One region of the Paenibacillus puldeungensis genome, then DNA from elsewhere that is predicted to be linked to it. Evidence: riboswitches for the same ligand, from Rfam matches in the RefSeq annotation. Region 1 holds a riboswitch; the other holds the start of a gene.
What was found. A riboswitch is a leader RNA that binds a small molecule or an ion and turns the genes downstream of it on or off. The one in region 1 is predicted to bind FMN.
Positions count from the first base shown of each region.

Region 1 (3,411 bases):
AATCGTAAACTGCATCTTCAATCCGGTCGAGTTTAAACTCGCTCATGTTGTATCCCCTCCTATAGTTCTTTTACACAAAACCGTTTGCGGCAAGGAACGACATATCAAGACCCTGCTTATTTCCCTGGGCTTCGGCTTCCTGTTCGGTAGTTTCCCTTCCGTGTCTCAGCAAATGGTCCACATACTTGCCAAGTATATCGCACTCCAGGTTAACCGTATCTCCACCCCGCTTAAAGGCCAGCACCGTCTGCGCCAGCGTATGCGGAATGATCGATATCGTAAATTTTCCGTTAGCTGCGTTAACCACTGTAAGGCTGATGCCATCAACAGTTATCGAGCCTTTAGGGATGATGTATTTAAACAAGGATGGATTAGCCGGAGCCACTTCGAACACGACCGCGTTTTGGTCTTTCGTCATACCCATAATCGTGCCGACCCCGTCCACATGTCCCTGAACGATGTGGCCCCCAAACCGTCCACCCGCGGCCATGGCCCGCTCCAGGTTTACACGGCTACCCGGCTTCAATTCCTTGAGGTTCGTATTGCGGTATGTCTGCGGCATGACGTCAACCGTAAAAGAGGAAGCGTCATAGGAAGTAGCTGTGAGGCATACACCATTAACGGCGATGCTATCACCGATCTTTATGCCGTCAATAATATGGCTGGCTGATATCCCCAGCAGCATGGCTTCGCCTTTACGTCCAATCGATTTCATCGTGCCGATTTCCTCAACAAGTCCGGTAAACATGGTTCACTCCTCCTTTGCCTATTATTTATCTCCGCTCCAAACCGGAATCCCCCGGATACAGATATTATCTCCGATTTGCTCGACTTCCATTTCCCGCAAGGAAATGGCGTCCTGCATTAGGTCGTAGCCATCGAAGACGAAGCTGCTTGGTGCGTTAACTCCGCCGATCAGCTTCGGCGCAAAGAATAGCACTACTTCATCGACAAGCTTGCCTTGCAGCAGCGAACCATTAATATGACCACCACCCTCTACAAGAACGGAAGATATTCCTTGCTGACCAAGCTGCTTCAACGCAAGCTGCAGATCCACCTGAGCATTATCACCACAATAAATGAGCTGGATGCCGTGTTCAGTAAGGTAAGCCGCTTTGTTCTGATCGGCTTGCTCTGTCGTCAAAATCACTGTTTTTGCCAGGTTATCGTTCAACACCTTAGCTGTCGTTGGAATGCGAAGCTTAGAATCGACGATCAGTCTAATAGGAGAAAGTCCCGGTACAGACAGTCTTGTCGTTAGCTGGGGATCGTCCGCTATGATCGTGGATACGCCAACCATTATCGCCTGGTGACGGTGCCGAAGCGTATGCACGAGTTCGCGTGAGCCTTCATTAGATATCCATTTGCTATCCCCTGTTTTTGAAGCGATTTTACCGTCCAAAGTGCTTGCCGTTTTAATTGTTACATAGGGAAGACCGGTAGAAATAAACTTAATGAACTTACGGTTCAGCTTTATGGCCCGTTCTCGTAGCACGCCAGCCTTTACTTCGATGCCGCTGTTTTGCAGCATGGCAATTCCTCGGCCAGCAACCTGAGGATTGGGATCCTCACAGGCTACTACAACCCGTTTTACTTTCTCTTGGATTAAACGTTCGGCACAGGGAGGAGTCAGACCATAGTGGCTGCACGGTTCGAGGGATACATAAACTGTACTCCCTTCCGCATTTGACCCGGCCATATTAAGTGCATGGACCTCGGCATGCGGCGTCCCTCGCTGTAGATGCGTTCCAAGTCCGACGAGCACCCCATCCTTAACGACGACGGCGCCCACGACTGGATTTACCCCGGTCTGACCTAAAGCCCGCTCAGCCATATCCAGCGCGAGTCCCATGTAATACTCGTCATCGATCACATTCATTTGTTCTCACCTCCGCGTACTTAATTATCCGAAAAAAATAAATAACCCTGCCGCATTTGAATCCGGCAGGGTGTTATGAGAGCTGTTATACGCATATGGAAAAGAGCTGACGACGATAGCAATTAAGGCTCGTCAATAATGACGATACCGTGAGCCGCCGTTTTCCAAGCCTCCACATTCAAGTAACATTGTGAAATGTGGAACTTGAAAAGTTAACCTCTTTTAGTTTCTACACACTCGTTTTGATCCGATATGTGCTCCGCGTCTTCCTTCTCCCATCCAGACTATACTGTCGGTCCCGGAATCTCACCGGCTCAGCCATATGTAGACAACCTTAAATTCCACATACGGGTCACGGACTTGTGCTACCTGGGGGATACTGTGCCAAAAACGACTCAAGCCCAAGAAGCCATTACCGTCGGTAGGGAATTACACCCTGCCCCGAAGGATTGTAGCATATTTTATTCGTTTCCTATGACTATCTTTATTGATCCCATAGGCTCTGGGGTAATGTTACCACCACAAAATAAAAAATGCAAGGACTCTCGCTCAAACCTCTATTCCAAAAACTTAAAATAAGTGTGGTATCTCTGATCTTGGATTTGATACAGCGGAACAAAGCATATGCCGTCTAGGGAAAAATTCAAATCCCCATCCAATTTTTTCATTCGCTGCACGAATTGTTCCTCGCTGTATGGCCAAGTAATGAAATCCTGCCTCTCATCGATAGCTGCCAGAACGTAAGGCCCGTAAAAAACGCTATTAATTTGAGAATCATCCGGAGTGCTTATCAATCTTAAAGAATAAGGAATGATTAGTTCTACCTTATCGCGATCCCATACTTTTTGAATTTGAAGATATCCGTCCACATGGTTGGGGGTGATCTGGACATCATTTAACTTTACTGTGATAGAACGTTCTACCCACTCGGGAATTCTGAAGAGGATGTTTAATTCTTTCCCGCCATCAATAAAAAACTGCACTGTTTCGGAGAATTCCCCTCTATATCTTTTTTGGGATACGGTTATCTCTCGCTCTTTCCACAGTAAAGTAGACGGAATGTACAGGTTGACAAACAAGTTATCTCGGCCATGGAAATAAATGCTATCCTGGTATTTGAAATGGTTTTCCAGACCGGTTCCGTGACAACAAGTATTCTCATGGGTATCGAATTTCTTGCATGAACCCGGGGCTAGAGGCATGAAATAAGTGCTCCCCCCCTCCACCTTCTTACTGTTTTCCGTAGCCAGGATGTGATTATAAACGGTTCTTTCATAATAGTCCATGTATTCCTTTTTAGGTTCAAAACAGTATAATTCTTTTGTCAGCTTTAACATATTGTAGCTGGCGCAAGTTTCTGCGGTTTTATCAGTTAAATAAGCATCAATCTTGCCGGACTCCCTGAACATTTCCGTTTCTCCAACGCCGCCGATTTGATAAGCATGGTCTTCTGTAACCATATGCCAAAAGTTTTGAGCGACTGCATAATAGGATGGCTCCCCTTCGGCCTCAAATAGTTTCAAAGCGCCGAT
Region 1 is NZ_JBHTLM010000004.1:297,554-300,964, reverse strand. It holds gene ACFQ3W_RS08315 (bifunctional 3,4-dihydroxy-2-butanone-4-phosphate synthase/GTP cyclohydrolase II) at 1-46, opposite strand, end outside; gene ribE (riboflavin synthase) at 71-748, opposite strand; gene ribD (bifunctional diaminohydroxyphosphoribosylaminopyrimidine deaminase/5-amino-6-(5-phosphoribosylamino)uracil reductase RibD) at 770-1,879, opposite strand; FMN riboswitch at 2,143-2,332, opposite strand; gene ACFQ3W_RS08300 (beta-L-arabinofuranosidase domain-containing protein) at 2,437-3,411, opposite strand, start outside.

Region 2 (3,411 bases), on a different contig from region 1:
ATTCCATAGCAGAAGCATACAGCATACCTGCTTCCGATATCGTAGAAGCGAATGAGATCCCAAATCCGAATCGTCTCGTCGTTGGACAAACCTTAGTAATACCGATTGTTGGAAGCTACTATTGGGTTCAGCCGGGAGATAGCCTGTGGTCGATTGCAAGGAAATTCAACATGAATTACCAGGAGCTGGCTCGGGTGAACTCAATTTCGGTAGGCCAAACATTGTCCGTGGGCTTTCGGTTGTACATTCCCCCTCGGCCAAGAACGAGAGCGGAGATTAATGCTTACGTGGAGCCCCGGGGAACGACGGTTGCCCCCGCTTTAGAGGAGAGCGCCAGGGAAGCGGCGCCGTATTTAACGTATTTAGCTCCATTCAGCTTTCAGGCTCAGCGGGACGGTTCGCTAAAGGAACCCCTGTTGAATCAGTTCCCGGCCATCGCCAGAAACAACCGCGTCGTGCTAATGATGGTCATTACGAATCAGGAGAACGACCAGTTTAGCAGTGAGCTTGGGAGGATTCTGCTCAACGATATTCCGGTACAAAACCGTTTTTTGGACAATATTGTAGCCACGGCAAAAAAATACGGGTTCCGGGATATCCATTTTGATTTTGAGCATCTAAGACCAGCCGATCGGGAGGCTTACAACACCTTTTTGCGAAAAGCGAAAGCCCGTTTTCAGCAGCAGGGCTGGCTCATGTCTACCGCGCTTGCCCCCAAGACCAGCGCTACGCAGCAGGGGGAGTGGTATGAAGCACACGATTATAAGGCCCAGGGTGAGATCGCCGATTTTGTCGTCATTATGACCTATGAGTGGGGATACAGCGGCGGCCCGGCGCAAGCCGTTTCTCCCATCGGTCCAGTGAGAAGGGTGATTGAATATGCGCTGACGGAAATGCCGGCCTCGAAAATTATGATGGGGCAAAATCTATACGGCTACGATTGGACGCTGCCGTTTGTACAGGGAACCGTAGCGAGGGCGGTGAGCCCGCAGCAGGCGATTCAAATCGCCGCGGATAACAACGTAGCCATCCAGTACAGCCAGAGAGCGCAAGCGCCATTTTTCCGCTACACAGATGGGGCTGGCCGGCAGCATGAGGTATGGTTTGAGGACGCCCGGTCCATCCAGGCGAAGTTTAACCTTATAAAAGAGCTGCGGCTGCGGGGCATAAGCTATTGGAAGCTTGGACTGAGCTTTCCGCAAAACTGGCTGCTTATTGAAAATAACTTTGATGTTGTGAAACGAGCCTAAGCAAAAGAATGAAATGGTGGTTTTCTTGTGAGGTTTGTTATAGAATGAAGTCATCTAAAATCATATTATAATATTAATTTCATCTATTAAAAATTTAAATGAATATGGATCTTCGGGGTTAGGTGAAATTCCTGACCGGCGGTGAGGTTTTCTGATTCCCACAACGGGAATTGGGAGGCTCAAGCCCGCGACTCGCCTTCTTACGGTAATGAAAGGAGGCGACTGACTTGGTGCGATTCCAAGGCCGACGGTTAAAGTCCGGATGGGAGAAGATCAATAGACAGGTTTGAGTGGAATAGTGTGTTCCATACAAACTTATTTGATCAGCCCCCGTAATCGTTGACGCTTGTCAATGACGGGGGTTTTCTACGTAGACCCCATATTCAAGAAGGGGACAATCCACATGAAGCATGCAAGTGTTGGCGGAGAATTAAGAGTAAGTACAAGCGAGGCAACAGCTTTTTCAGGAGCGGTCAAGAGTGAGGCAGCCATTCCGGAGGTGGGCGGAAGTAGAAAAAGTGTGATATCTGCAAGGACCACCCGAAAATCACAATTCAACCGAGGGTTTTGGCTCGTCGTTTTGGGAGCTGCACTTTGGGGCGTGGACCCGCTATTCCGAGTCATTTTGCTGAAGTCTGTAACCTCTTCACAAATTGTGCTCTTGGAGCACCTCATTATCGCCTTGCTAGTATTACCTGCTCTCTGGAAAAACCGAAAAGAGCTGAAAGGACTTAGCTGGCGCCATGGGGGCGCACTGCTCTTTATTTCCTGGGGTGGCTCGGCGATCGCCTCCATATTGTTTACCATGGCGCTCTCAAGCGGCAATTTGAATGCCACGCTGCTCCTCCAAAAGCTGCAACCTCTCTTCGCTATCATCCTGGCTAGTTTGCTGCTGAAGGAAAAACTGCCCCGCAATTTCTTCGGGCTTTTTCTGATAGCACTGGTTGGAACGTATTTGTTAACCTTCGGATTTACAATTCCGATTGGGCACTTTAGCGATTTCGTACAAGTAAGCAGCCTGCTCTCGATGGGGGCTGCAGCTTTGTGGGGCGGCTCAACGGTCATGGGACGTATGTTGGTTGGACGTATGAAATATGAGACTGTGACTTCGCTAAGATACGTTCTCGCGCTCCCACTGCTGTTCGCCATCACTTGGAACGAAGGGGCTGCCTGGAGTCTACCTGCTGGTTCAACCATGTTTGCCGCCTTCACGTTGAATATTATAGGACAGGCGCTGCTTCCCGGACTGCTCAGCCTTCTCGTTTACTATAAAGGCCTGACAACGACCAAGGCGTCAGTCGCTACGTTAGCAGAGCTTAGCTTTCCGATGGTCGGAGTGCTGGTCAATGGAATCGTTTTTCAACAGGTGATCACCGTGGCTCAGATTTGCGGTTTCGTGTTTATTTGGGCGGCTTTGTTCCTTATTTCGAGGCAGGAACAACCGGCTCAGGTTAACGAGCTGGGTGCGTAACACTTCATCTGCTAGAACGTTATGCTTGCTGCAAGAGTAAGCTAAGTAAAAAGCGAGGTTCTCCACTTTTGGCGGAGAGCCTCGCTTTTTGAAAATAAATGTGTCAAATTCCTCGTGAGGAGGGCCATCTCTAGCAATGCTCGACTACCATTGGTTAAGTTTGTATACGTACAATGCAATATCGAAATGAGGGGCAGACGTGATATAATGTTTTAAATTTCAAGCTAGCGTATCTATTACATAAAAGATGGTGAACAAGGGCTATCATGAAAATTTACTTGGATATGAAAACTGTATTTGTTTTGCTCGTACTAGGTCACCTGTTTACCGTTCTCCTCATCAGCGCATACAGGGGCAGATCCTCCAAGGACCCGGCTGTGGATGTGTTTTATGCCGCTAAATGGTTTCAATCTGCAACTTGGGGCATGTTAGTCGTAGGGATCGCAAAAGCTGGGATTGCCAATGTCACACTATTAATAGGAGTCGCTTTAGAAACGATTTCTATATTGATGGTGTTTGACGGATTTGGCACTAGAATCAAAAGGTTTTATACGATTTGTACGACTGTAACGCTTACCGGGTATTTTATTGCCCTACCGCTGAATAATGCGGATAACATCAGGATTGCGATTATTTCGTTTGCACTTGCGATCATGCTGGTATTCCCAGCATACCGTCTCATTAAGTCTG
Region 2 is NZ_JBHTLM010000001.1:447,745-451,155, forward strand. It holds gene ACFQ3W_RS01895 (LysM peptidoglycan-binding domain-containing protein) at 1-1,250, shown strand, start outside; FMN riboswitch at 1,355-1,528, shown strand; gene ACFQ3W_RS01900 (DMT family transporter) at 1,654-2,721, shown strand; gene ACFQ3W_RS01905 (GGDEF domain-containing protein) at 3,006-3,411, shown strand, end outside.
Region 2: it holds a riboswitch for FMN, as region 1 does, so the genes downstream of both, ACFQ3W_RS01900 (DMT family transporter) here and ribD (bifunctional diaminohydroxyphosphoribosylaminopyrimidine deaminase/5-amino-6-(5-phosphoribosylamino)uracil reductase RibD) in region 1, are expected to answer to the same signal.